4 regions of the Nocardioides nitrophenolicus genome follow, and region 4 is predicted to be linked to each of the others. Evidence: riboswitches for the same ligand, from Rfam matches in the RefSeq annotation. Region 4 holds a riboswitch; each other region holds the start of a gene.
What was found. Region 4 has a riboswitch for cobalamin ahead of JOD66_RS13255 (ABC transporter substrate-binding protein). Riboswitches for the same ligand answer to the same signal wherever they lie in the genome.
Positions count from the first base shown of each region.

Region 1: it holds a riboswitch for cobalamin, as region 4 does, so the genes downstream of both, JOD66_RS09990 (ABC transporter substrate-binding protein) here and JOD66_RS13255 (ABC transporter substrate-binding protein) in region 4, are expected to answer to the same signal.
Region 2: it holds a riboswitch for cobalamin, as region 4 does, so the genes downstream of both, JOD66_RS24370 (ferredoxin-like domain-containing protein) here and JOD66_RS13255 (ABC transporter substrate-binding protein) in region 4, are expected to answer to the same signal.
Region 3: it holds a riboswitch for cobalamin, as region 4 does, so the genes downstream of both, cobN (cobaltochelatase subunit CobN) here and JOD66_RS13255 (ABC transporter substrate-binding protein) in region 4, are expected to answer to the same signal.

Region 1 covers NZ_JAFBBY010000001.1:2,034,112-2,036,987, forward strand. The annotation lists gene JOD66_RS29055 (AAA family ATPase) at 1-603, shown strand, start outside; gene JOD66_RS09985 (PadR family transcriptional regulator) at 617-1,246, shown strand; cobalamin riboswitch at 1,282-1,466, shown strand; gene JOD66_RS09990 (ABC transporter substrate-binding protein) at 1,534-2,574, shown strand; gene JOD66_RS09995 (class I SAM-dependent methyltransferase) at 2,571-2,876, shown strand, end outside.
Region 2 covers NZ_JAFBBY010000001.1:5,065,023-5,067,898, forward strand. The annotation lists gene JOD66_RS24365 (precorrin-8X methylmutase) at 1-233, opposite strand, end outside; gene JOD66_RS24370 (ferredoxin-like domain-containing protein) at 230-1,066, opposite strand; cobalamin riboswitch at 1,125-1,295, opposite strand; gene JOD66_RS24375 (Nif3-like dinuclear metal center hexameric protein) at 1,333-2,454, shown strand; gene JOD66_RS24380 (zinc ribbon domain-containing protein) at 2,451-2,876, shown strand, end outside.
Region 3 covers NZ_JAFBBY010000001.1:5,043,714-5,046,589, forward strand. The annotation lists gene JOD66_RS24265 (AMP-binding protein) at 1-187, shown strand, start outside; gene JOD66_RS24270 (hypothetical protein) at 154-702, opposite strand; cobalamin riboswitch at 719-838, shown strand; gene cobN (cobaltochelatase subunit CobN) at 874-2,876, shown strand, end outside.
Region 4 covers NZ_JAFBBY010000001.1:2,725,092-2,727,967, reverse strand. The annotation lists gene JOD66_RS13260 (ribonucleoside-diphosphate reductase subunit alpha) at 1-974, opposite strand, end outside; cobalamin riboswitch at 1,092-1,308, opposite strand; cobalamin riboswitch at 1,410-1,614, shown strand; gene JOD66_RS13255 (ABC transporter substrate-binding protein) at 1,672-2,676, shown strand; gene JOD66_RS13250 (FecCD family ABC transporter permease) at 2,676-2,876, shown strand, end outside.

The sequences.
Region 1 (2,876 bases), 690 kb from region 4:
CCCACCTGGTGCGGCTGGCGGGTCGCCGCGGTGGAGAGCCTGTGGGCGCTGGGCAGGGTCGACGAGGCGCGAGAGCTCGCGGCCACCGAGCTGGCCGTCGCGGAGCGCAAGGCAGCGGCGAGCATGCTCGGCCAGGCGCTGCGGACCGTCGGCGAGGTCGCCGCGGACGACGGGATCGCCCAGCTGGAGCGGTCGGTCGAGGTACTCACCGGGTCGCAGGCCCGGCTCCAGGAGGCCCGCTCGCGAGTCGCGCTGGGCGCCGCGCTGCGTCGTACCGGACGGCGGGTCGAGGGCCGCGAGCAGCTCCGGATCGGCCGCGAGCTGGCGCACCGTCTCGGCGCGGCCGGCCTCGCCGAGCGGGCCACCACCGAGCTCGCCCTGGCCGGCGGCCGGGCCGGGCGGATCGAGACGACCGGCGTCGCGGCGCTCACCTCGGCCGAGCGACGGGTCGTCGAGCTGGCCGCCACCGGGCTGCGCAACCGCGACATCGCCCAGCGGCTGTTCCTCAGCACCAAGACCGTCGAGGTGCACCTCTCGCGCGCCTACCGCAAGCTCGGCGTGGGACGCGACGGTCTCGCCGCCCGGCTCGCCGCGGACGCGTAGGAGACTGGGGACCATGGCCGCCCACGACACCCGGATGCTGCTCCTGGGCGCGGTCGCGCTCTTCGAGCCGGTCAACGGCTACCAGATCCGCCGTGAGCTGCTGTCGTGGAGCGTCGACGACTGGGCCCACCTCAACCCGGGCTCGATCTACAACGGCCTGGCCACGTTGACCAAGCAGGGCTTCCTGGTGCGCCACGACCTCGACGACGGCGGCCGGGAGGTTGCGGTCTACGAGTCGACGGCGACCGGGCGCACCGAGCTCGAGCGCCTGGTGACCGCCGGCCTCGAGGAGGTCAGCGTCGTCGACCGCAAGGCGTTCAGCGCGGCCTTCGGACTGCTTCCGCTCGTCCCGCCCGAGAACGCGCTGCGGTCCCTGGTACGCCGACGGGTCGCCCTGGAGCAGCTGGTCGCCCGGCTCGCCACCCCGCCCGAGCCCGGCGACGCCCCGCCGCACGCCCTGCGCGGCGTGGTGATGTGGCTCGATCTCGCGGTGGCCGAGCTGGCCTGGCTGCGCGAGACCATCGAGGAGCTCGAGGCGGGCCGACTCGCGCTCGACGCGACGACCTGGACGCCGCCCGCGGACGACCCGGGCTGGCAGATGAACGCCGACCGCGAGCGGTACCGGGCGCTCCTCGGCGGCTGAGCCCGACCGCCACCGACCACCGGCGCGGCGGGCGCTGCTAGGCTCCGAACGCCAGTCAAGCCACCAGTGGCCAGGGAATCCGGTGAGAGTCCGGAGCTGACGCGCAGCGGTGAGGGTGACGGGCGGAGCAGGCAGTAGCCAGCCACTGGACCCCGGTCTGGGAAGGCGCCCCGTCCGATGGATCCCGAGTCCGAAGACCTGCTGGCTTCCGCGGACCGACCGGACCGCGCGAACCCGATGGACAGGCCCCGCGACCCGGGCTTGCGGACCACGACGGTGAGACCCGTATGCGCCACCCCACCCGTTCCTCCTCCGCCCTGCTCCTGAGCGGCGTCCTGCTGCTCGGCGCGCTGACCGGCTGCGGCTCCACCGACGCCGACGACCCGGGCGCGGCCGCGCCACCGACCTCCGACGCCGGCTACCCGGTCGGGCTCGCCAACTGTGACGTCGACGTGACCGTGACCGCGCCGATCGAGCGGGCCGTGGCCGTCAACCAGCCCGCGCTCGAGCTGCTCCTCGCGCTCGGCCTCGGCGACCGGATGGCCGGCTACGCCATCAGCGACGACAGCGTGCTGCCCGCGCTCGAGGCCGAGCGGGCGAAGGTGGAGCCGTTCGCGGCGGAGTTCCCGTCCTTCGAGTCGGTGCTCGACCGCGACCCGGACCTCCTCTACACCACCTTCGACTACACCTTCACCGACGAGGGCATCGCCGACCGCGGGCGGTTCACCGAGCTCGGCGTGCCGACGTACCAGTCGCCGAGCGAGTGCGCCGGGCAGGAGGCCGAGGTCCAGCACCGGCTCACCCTCGACGACCAGTACGCCGAGATCACCGACATCGCGCGGCTGTTCGGCGTGCCCGACAGGGGCGCGGAGCTGGTCGCCGACCTGAGGCGCCGCGCCGAGGCGGCCCAGCCGGCCCAGCAGGCCGCGGGCACGGGCGAGATCACCTTCGCGTGGTGGTACGCCGCCACGAAGACCCCCTACATCGCGGGCTGCTGCGGCGCACCCGGCCTGATGACCCGTGCGGTCGGGGCCACCAACGCGTTCGAGGACTCCGACCAGTACTGGCCCGAGATCGGCTGGGAGAGCCTGCTCGAGCGCGACCCGACGGTGCTCGTGCTCGCCGACCTGGGCCGCGGCGGCGACGGCGACAGCGCCCGGGCGAAGATCGACTTCCTCGAGTCCGACCCGGTCGCCCGTCGGCTGACCGCGGTCAAGGAGAGGCGCTACATCATTCTCGACGGCACCACGATGGACCCGTCGATCCGCAACGTCGACGGCATCGAGCAGCTCGCCGCCGGCCTGCGCGACCTGGGGCTGGCGGGGTGACCGGGGTGACCGGGGTGACCGGGGTGAGCAGCGCCGACCTGCTCGAGCGCTGGGACCGGCAGCAGGCGGCGTACATCGCCGAGCGCGAGGGCCGCTTCGCCGCGATGCTCGACGTCCTCGACCTGCAGTGCGGCGGCGAGCCGGCCGTCGTGGTCGACCTGGCGTGCGGGCCCGGCTCGCTTTCGTTCCGGGTGCTGGAGCGCTTCCCCCGGGCGCGGGTGCTCGGCGTCGACCACGACCCGGCGCTGCTGGCGCTGGCCCGTGAGGCCGGCGAGCGGTACGGCGACCGGGTGGCCTTCGTG
Region 2 (2,876 bases), 2.3 Mb from region 4:
CCCGCGTCGAGCGCGGCCCGCGCGGCGGTGACCAGGCGCGGGTGGATGACCAGGTCCTCGACGAGATCGGTCTGGCCGCTGCCGTGGATCATCCGGACGGCGACCTTCTCGGCCTCGGCCGGCACCCGGGCCAGGTCCGACTCCCGCCGGATGGTCGCGAACGAGTCGACGTAGATCGCCGGCCCGTCGGCGATGTAGTCGTAGCGGCGCGGGGGAGCGGTGAGCTCGGTCATCGGTTCTCCTCGGGGATGAGCACGCCCTGCCACGGCGTGACGATCACGGTCGGCGCGGTCCAGGCCGCGATGGTGGTCGAGTCCAGCCCGTCGTCGGGTACGCCGACGTGCCGGCCCCCCGCGACCGGGCCGAGGGGGAGCGGCCCGGTCGCGGCGGTGGCGCCCGGCGCGGGTGGGACCGCGGGGGCGAGGGGACGAGCGAGCTCGGGCACGTGCCATGGCGCCTCCGGCCCGGTGCCTCGGGCGGCGAGGAAGGCTCGGGCCACCGCGAGCAGCGCGGCGGGTGCGTCGGCGAGGGCGACCACCTCGCCCCACCCCTCGCCGACCCGCAGCTGGGCGGTGCCGCCGTCGAGCGCGACCAGGCCGAGGTCGAGGTGCTTGTCGGCCAGGTCGCCGCGCCCGTCGTCGAGGGTGAACAGGAAGCGGCCCGGGAGCGCGGCCACGGCATCGTCGGCGAGCAGCAGCGCGTCGAGCGCGGCCAGTACCGGGCGCAGGTCGGCGCGGCCGCCGGCGAGGCCGGTCTGCGGTGACACCAGGACGTTGCGTACCCGGTCGTGGGTGCGCGAGGGGAGCAGACCGGTCGCCTCCAGCGCGGCGAGCGCGGGCCCGGCCAGGGAGCCGTCCGTCGCGAGGGGCATGGCGCGGACCTGCAGGTTGGCGCGGCCGGTGACCCGGACCCGGCCGTCGCCGTACTCCTCGGCGACCGCGGCGAGCGCCCTCAGCGCCGGGAGCGGCACCCGGCCGCCGGGGACTCGGATCCGCACCAGGCCGCCGTCGTCGGCGGGCCAGGGGTGCACGATGCCGGGGCACCGGTCCGGACGGCTGCGCGCCATGGTGGAGGTCCTTCGAGGCCGGGGCTCCTCGCGATCGCCCCACATCGACCTCGCGACGGTCGGGCCGCAAGGGCCAGCAGGTCTTCGGACTCGGGATCATCCGGTGCGGAGCGTCTTCCCAGATCTCCGAGGAGATCCAGTGACCTCGTGCTCCGCCCGTCACCCACACCGCTGCGCGTCAGTCCCGGACTCACACCGGGTTCCCTTCGCTGGCACGGGCACCTTACCAAGCCCGGTGCTCGGGCCGGCTCGGTAGCCTGACCGCCATGCCCTCGCTCAAGGACGTCGTCGACCTCGTCCACGGCTGGTACCCGCCCGCGACCGCCGACGGCTGGGACGCCGTCGGGCTCGTGTACGGCGACCCCGAGCAGCCCGTGAAGCGGATCCTGCTGGCCGTCGACCCCACGCCCGAGGTCGCCGCGGAGGCGGCGGAGTGGAAGGCCGACCTGCTGCTCGTGCACCACCCGCTCTTCCTCAAGGGCGTCCACGGGGTCGCGGCGACCACCCCCAAGGGCCGCACCCTGCACGCGCTGGCGAAGGCCGACTGCGCGCTGCTCACCGCCCACACCAACGCCGACCAGGCCGTGGGCGGCGTCTCCGAGGCGTTCGCGGTCGCGCTCGGCCTCAAGGACCTCAGCCCGATCGTCCCGGCGCCGGGGGAGCCCTACGACAAGCTCACCGTGTTCGTGCCGGCCGACGCCGCCGCGCCGGTCCGGGCCGCGGTCGCCGAGGCCGGTGCCGGCCGGATCGGCGACTACGACTTCGCCTCCTTCACCAGCGCCCCCGGCGAGGGCCGGTTCCGTCCGCTCGACGGCGCGAACCCGATGATCGGGACCGTCGGTGAGCTGGAGACCGTCGAGGAGGTGCGGATCGAGGTCGTGCTCCCGCGGGACCGGCGCACCGAGGTCGTCCGCGCCATGCTGAGCGCGCACCCCTACGAGGAGCCGGCGTACGACGTCGTGGAGGTCGCCGACCCGCGGCTCGCCGGCGTCGGCACCGGCCGGATCGGCAGCGTCGAGCCCACCACGCTGGCCGGCTTCGCCGAGGCGGTGGCGGCCGCGCTCCCGCCGACCCACCACGGCGTCCGGGTGGCCGGCGACCCCGAGCGCCCGGTCAAGCGGGTGGCGGTCTGCGGCGGCGCGGGCGACTTCCTGCTCGACCGGCTGGCCGGCTCCGGCGCCGACGTCTACGTCACCAGCGACCTGCGCCACCACCCGGCCGCCGAGTTCCTCGAGAAGGGCGGACCCGCCCTGGTCGACGTCGCCCACTGGGCGGCCGAGTGGACCTGGCTGCCGGTGGTCGACCAGCTGCTCCGCGAGCGGCTCGGCGACGCGGTCGAGACCCGGGTGAGCGCGATCTGCACCGATCCTTGGACAATGCACCTGTGAACGCCGATCCCGCCGTCCAGCTCCGCCTGCTCGACCTGCAGGCCCTCGACTCCCAGGTCGACCAGCTGCGCCACCAGCGCACCAACCCGGCGCAGGCCGCGGAGATCAAGGACCTGCTCGGCAAGCGGGCCGACGTCGACGGCCGGCTGCGCGACCAGCGCATCGTCGTCGACGACCTCGCCGTGGCCCAGGCGAAGGCCGACGCCGACGTGGAGCAGGTCAAGGCGCGACGCACGCGAGACCGCGACCGGATGGACTCCGGCGCCATCACCGACCCCAAGGCGCTGGAGCGGATGCAGCACGAGCTCGCGTCGCTGGAGCGCCGGATCTCGACGCTCGAGGACGAGGAGCTCGAGGTGATGGAGCAGCTCGAGGAGGCGCAGTCCGCGCTCGCCGAGCTCACCTCCGCGATCGACGACCTC
Region 3 (2,876 bases), 2.3 Mb from region 4:
CGACACGAGCGCCGGCCTCGAGATGGAGGCCGAGCTGATCCGCTGGTGCAAGGACCGGCTGGCCGGCTACAAGGCGCCGACGTCGGTGGAGTTCCGCGACGAGCTGGCCCGGACCGCGACCGGCAAGCTGCAGAAGTTCAAGCTCCGCGCGCCCTACTGGGAGGGGCTGACCCGCCAGGTGAACTGATCGGCCGGGACGAGCGTGGCGGCCCATCCCGCGGCCTGCCACGAGGTCGCCGTCGCCTCTGCCCAGGCCGGGTCCGCCGACGCGACGACGTCGACCTCGGTGGCGACCGCGTCCGGCCGCGCCGCCGGTACGCCGAGCGGCCGGCCGCTGATCGGGTCGGTGAAGTCGGGGCCGCCGTCGACGCAGGTCACCCGGCGCAGGCCGATCCCGAGGCGGCGCTGGTGCTGGGCCAGGCTCAGCGCGGCGATGCCGGCCTCGCCGTACCCGACGACGGTGAGGTGGTCCGGCGGGTGCACGGCCGAGCCGCGGGCGTAGCGGATCGAGCGGAGCAGGTCGCGCCCGTCCTCCCAGGTCGGTACGACGACCCGCACCCCGCCGCGGGTCGCGATCCGGCTCGCCAGGGCGCCGACGGCGTCGGCGTCGGTGCGGACCGCGGGGTGCCACAGCAGGAGGGTGTCCAGGTTGGGGTGGCCGTGCACGGCCACGGGAATGCCGGGCGCCTGCTGATCCTGCATGGGACCACCGTAGGCTGAGCTCCCACAGGTCCGCGGCCCAGGAACCCGGTGTGAGACCGGGGCGGTTCCGCCACTGTGACCCCGACGCCCTCGTGGCGGCGGGCAGCCAGACACTGGCCGCGGACACACCTACCGATGAGGGGCGAGAACCCCGAGGAGGCCTTGAGCGTCATGGCGCGCATCGCACTGCTGTCCACGTCCGACACCGACCTGCTGTCCGCGCGGGCGAGCGGGGCCGACTACGGGTGGGCCAACCCGAACCGTTCGACCCTCGACGGCCTCGTCGCGCTGGCCGAGGGGAGCGACCTGGTCGTCGTCCGGCTGCTCGGCTCCCCCCAGCAGTACGACGGCGAGCTGGCCGCGCTGCGGGCCACCGGGCGTCCGCTGGTGGTGCTCGGCGGCGAGCAGACACCGAGCGCGGAGCTGATGGAGACCTCGACGGTCCCGGTCGGGCTCGCGGCCGAGGCGCACCGCTACCTGGCCGAGGGCGGCCCGCGGAACCTGGCCCAGCTGCACGCCTTCCTCTCCGACACGGTGCTGCTCACCGGTGAGGGCTTCGAGGCCCCGGAGGTGATCCCGGCCTGGGGCCTGGTCGAGCGGCCTGGTGCGATAGTCCCTGCTCAAAAGCACCGAGATGCCCCGAGAACCGGTGCTTTTGAGCAGGGACTATCGCGGGTGGGCGTCCTCTTCTACCGCGCCCACCAGGCCAGCGGGAACACCGCCTTCGTCCACGCCCTGTGCGACGCGATCGACGCGACCGGGTCGGCCGTGGGGGTGCCGATCTTCGCCGGCTCGCTGCGGGCCGCGCCCGACGAGCTGTTCACCGCGCTCGGTGAGCTCGACGCGCTGGTCGTCACCGTGCTCGCCGCGGGCGGCAGCGTCCCGGCCGGCGCGAGCGCGGGCGGCGACGACGAGACCTGGGACGTGGAGCGGATCGCCGCGCTCGACATCCCCGTGCTGCAGGGCCTGTGCCTGACCAGCAGCCGGGCCGAGTGGGACGCCTCCGACGACGGCGTCTCGCCGCTCGACTACGCCAACCAGGTGGCGATCCCCGAGTTCGACGGGCGGATCAGCACCGCGCCCTTTTCGTTCAAGGAGCTCGACGACGCGGGCCTGCCGTCGTACGTCGCCGACCCGGAGCGCGCCGCCCGGGTGGCCGGGCTCGCGGTGAACTACGCGCGGCTGCGGCGGGTGCCGAACGCCGAGAAGCGGATCGCGCTCATGCTCAGCGCCTACCCCACCAAGCACTCCCGGATCGGCAACGCGGTCGGCCTCGACACGCCCGTCTCGGCGGTGCGGCTGCTGCGCCGGTTGCGCGACGCCGGGTACGACGTCGGCGACGGCTTCGGCGTCCTCGATCTCGAGGACGACACCGAGGCCGGCGACACCCTGATCCACGCGCTCATCGCGGCCGGCGGCCAGGACGAGGAGTGGCTGACCTCCGGCCAGCTCACCGACGCGCACGTGCGGATCACCAAGGCCGAGTACGACGCCTGGACCGCAGACCTGCCCGCCGACCTGCGCGGCGACATGGTCGAGGCGTGGGGCGAGTCGCCCGGCACGCTGTTCGTCAACGACAGCGGCGAGATCGTGCTCGCCACGCTGCGGGCCGGCAACGTCGTGCTGATGATCCAGCCGCCCCGCGGCTTCGGCGAGAACCCGGTCGCGATCTACCACGACCCCGACCTGGCGCCCTCGCACCACTACCTGGCGGCGTACCGCTGGGTCGAGCACGGCTTCGGCGCGCACGCCGTCGTCCACCTCGGCAAGCACGGCTCGATGGAGTGGCTGCCGGGCAAGAACGCCGCGCTGTCGGCGTCCTGCGGCACCGACGCGGCGATCGGCAGCATGCCGCTGATCTACCCCTTCCTCGTCAACGACCCGGGCGAGGGGGCGCAGGCCAAGCGCCGCGCGCACGCCACGATCGTCGACCACCTGGTCCCGCCGATGGCGCGCGCCGAGAGCTACGGCGACATCGCGCGGCTCGAGGGCCTGCTCGAGGAGTACGACAAGATCTCCGCGATGGACCCGGCCAAGCTGGCCGCGATCCGCGGCGAGATCTGGCAGCTCATGCACGCCGCCGAGCTGCACCGTGACCTCGGCCTCGAGGAGAAGCCCGAGGACGACGACTTCGACGACTTCCTGCTCCACGTCGACGGCTGGCTGTGCGAGAT
Region 4 (2,876 bases):
TCCTCGCCGGTGTTGTCGCGCAGCTCGAGGAACTCCTCGACGTCGGGGTGCCACGGCTCCAGGTAGACGCATGCCGCGCCCTTGCGGCGCCCGCCCTGGTTGACCGCGGCGACCGAGGCGTCCAGCGTGCGCAGGAACGGCACGATCCCGTTGGACTGGCCGTTGGTGCCGCGGATCAGCGCGCCGCGCGAGCGGACCCGGGAGAAGCCGATGCCGATCCCGCCGGCGAACTTCGAGAGCTGGGCGACCTGGAGGTAGCGCGCGTAGATCGAGTCGAGCTCGTCGCGCGGGCTGTCGACGAGGTAGCACGACGACATCTGGGTGTGCCGGGTGCCGGAGTTGAAGAGCGTCGGGCTGCTCGGCAGGTAGGCCAGGCTCGACATCAGCCGGTAGAAGCCGATCGCCTCCTGCGGGGTGCGGGACAGGCCGCAGGCCACGCGCAGCAGGAAGTACTGCGGCGTCTCCAGCACCAGCCGGGTCGTCGGGTGCCGCAGCAGGTAGCGGTCGTAGACCGTGCGCAGGCCGAAGTACTCGAAGCGGCGGTCGGCGTCCTCGTCGATCGCGAAGTCGAGCTTGCGGGCGTTGTCCTTGACGAAGGCGGCGGTCTCGTCGCCGATCACGCCCTCGGCGTGGCCCAGCGCGACGGACTGGCTGAACGAGGCCACGCCCTGGTTGCGGACCTCCTTGTCGACGTACCCGGCGAGCAGCCGGGCCGCCAGTCGCGAGTACGCCGGCTCCTCGCCGATCAGCTCGGCCGCGGTCTGGATCGAGAGCCGGTCGAGCTCGGCGGTGGTCGCGCCGTCGTACAGGCCGCTGATGGTGCGCGTGGCGACCCGCATCGGGTCGACGTCGGGCAGGTCGGCACTGACCCGGTCGACGGCGCGGACGATCTTGGTGACGTCGACGCTCTCGGTCTCGCCGTTGCGCTTGCGCACCGTCATGGTGGTGCGGGTGGGTGACTCGGTGACGGTCACTGGCTTCTCCCCTCGGAGTCTGGCTCGCGAGGGGACGACAGCAGGGGAGGCGCCCCGTCGTCGGCAGGCGCCTGCTCAGCCGTCGGCCTTCCCACGAGGCCTCGGACCACCGCACCCGGCGGGCGCGGTGCGCTGGCAGGTCTTCGGACTCGCGGGCGTCTCCTCGAAAGGAGTCCTACTGGCCGTCGCTTCCCAGGTCGCACGTCGCGACCCAGTGCTGTGTGACGGCGGTCGTTCCCACTCACCGCTGCGGGGCAGTCCCGGACTTCCACCGGGTTCCCTCTTGCCTCCGCGCCCCTGGGTGGGGCGAGGAACCAGCTACGAGAACCACCATATGTAGTGGTTGCTCAGATCCGTGGGACCTAGATCTGGTGTCGGCGTGTCGGGTGCCCCGGAGGTGAGATATCCCACCAAGAGCGCCCGGGCGGCGCGTGCTAGCGTCCGCATCGCCAGTCGTGCTCACGAAGCAACGTGAGTCAGGGAACCCGGTGAGAGTCCGGGACTGACGCGCAGCGGTGAGGGTGACGGGCGGGGCAACACGCCACTGGTGGCGGGCAGCAGACACTCGGCTGACCGACTCCGGGAAGGCGCTCCGTCCGGTCGATCCCGAGTCCGAAGACCTGCTGGCCGTGGATCTCGAGGGTCCGCGACACACCCGCACCACAGGCTTCGCGCAAGAGCCTCGGACCCGAAAAGAGTGACCGTGACGTCGTTCCGTCGTACCCGCTTCCTGCCTGCCCTGGCCGCCCTGCCGCTCCTCCTCGCCGGGTGCGCCGGCGCTCCCGAGGCCGAGGACAAGGGCCCTGCCACCACGACCGGCTTCCCGGTGAAGGCCAGCAGCTGCGGCTTCACCTCGACCATCACCGCGCCGCCTGAGCGCGCGGTGACCATGAACCAGGGCGCGACCGAGGTCATGCTCGCGCTCGACCTGTCCGACCGGATGGCCGGCACGGCGTACCTCGACGACGCGGTGCCGCAGAAGTGGCAGCCGGCGTACGACGAGGTGAAGGTGCTCGCCAAGGAGTACCCCGACAACGAGACCCTGCTCGCCGCGAAGCCGGACTTCGTCTACGCGTCGTACGCCAGCGCCTTCGACGCCGACAACGCCGGCGCCCAGGACGAGCTGACCAAGCTCGGCATCGGCTCGTTCCTCTCGCTCTTCGGCTGCGGCGAGAACAAGCCCAGCGCCGACGTCTCGTTCGACTCGGTGTGGGACGAGATCGAGATCGTCGCCGACGTCTTCGGCGTCCCCGAGCGCGCCGACGCGCTGGAGAGGGAGCAGCAGGGTCAGCTCGACACCCTCGCCGCGGACAAGCCGGGCGACGGCCTGGACGTCTTCTGGTTCGACTCCGGCGACAAGACCGCGTTCGCCGGTGCCGGCGAGGGCGGCCCGCAGCTGATCCTCGACGCCGTGGGCGCGACCAACGTCTTCGGCGACGTCGAGGGCGGCTGGGCCGACGTGAGCTGGGAGCGGGTCGTCAAGTCCGACCCCGACGTGATCGTGCTGGCCGACGCGAGCTGGTCCACGGCCGACGACAAGATCGCGATGCTCGAGAAGGACCCGGTGCTCAAGAACCTGCGCGCGGTCAAGGCGAAGCGATACGTCGTGATCCCGTTCTCGGAGTCCACGCCCGGCGTGCGGCTGGCCGACGGAGCCGTCTCCGTCGGCGCCCAGCTCGCCGACCTGCCCCCGCTGGGCTGATGCTGCAGGCGGCCCGGCCGTCCCGGCCGGCGCGCACCCGGTCGGGAACGGGCCTCGTCGCGGGCGCCGCGCTCACCGTCGCCCTCGTCGCCACCGTCGTGGTGGCGGTGGGGATCGGCTCGGTGCACGTGCCCGCCGGCGACGTGGTCGACGTGGTGCTGCGCCGGATCGGCCTGCCGGTCGACGGCGTGACCCTCATC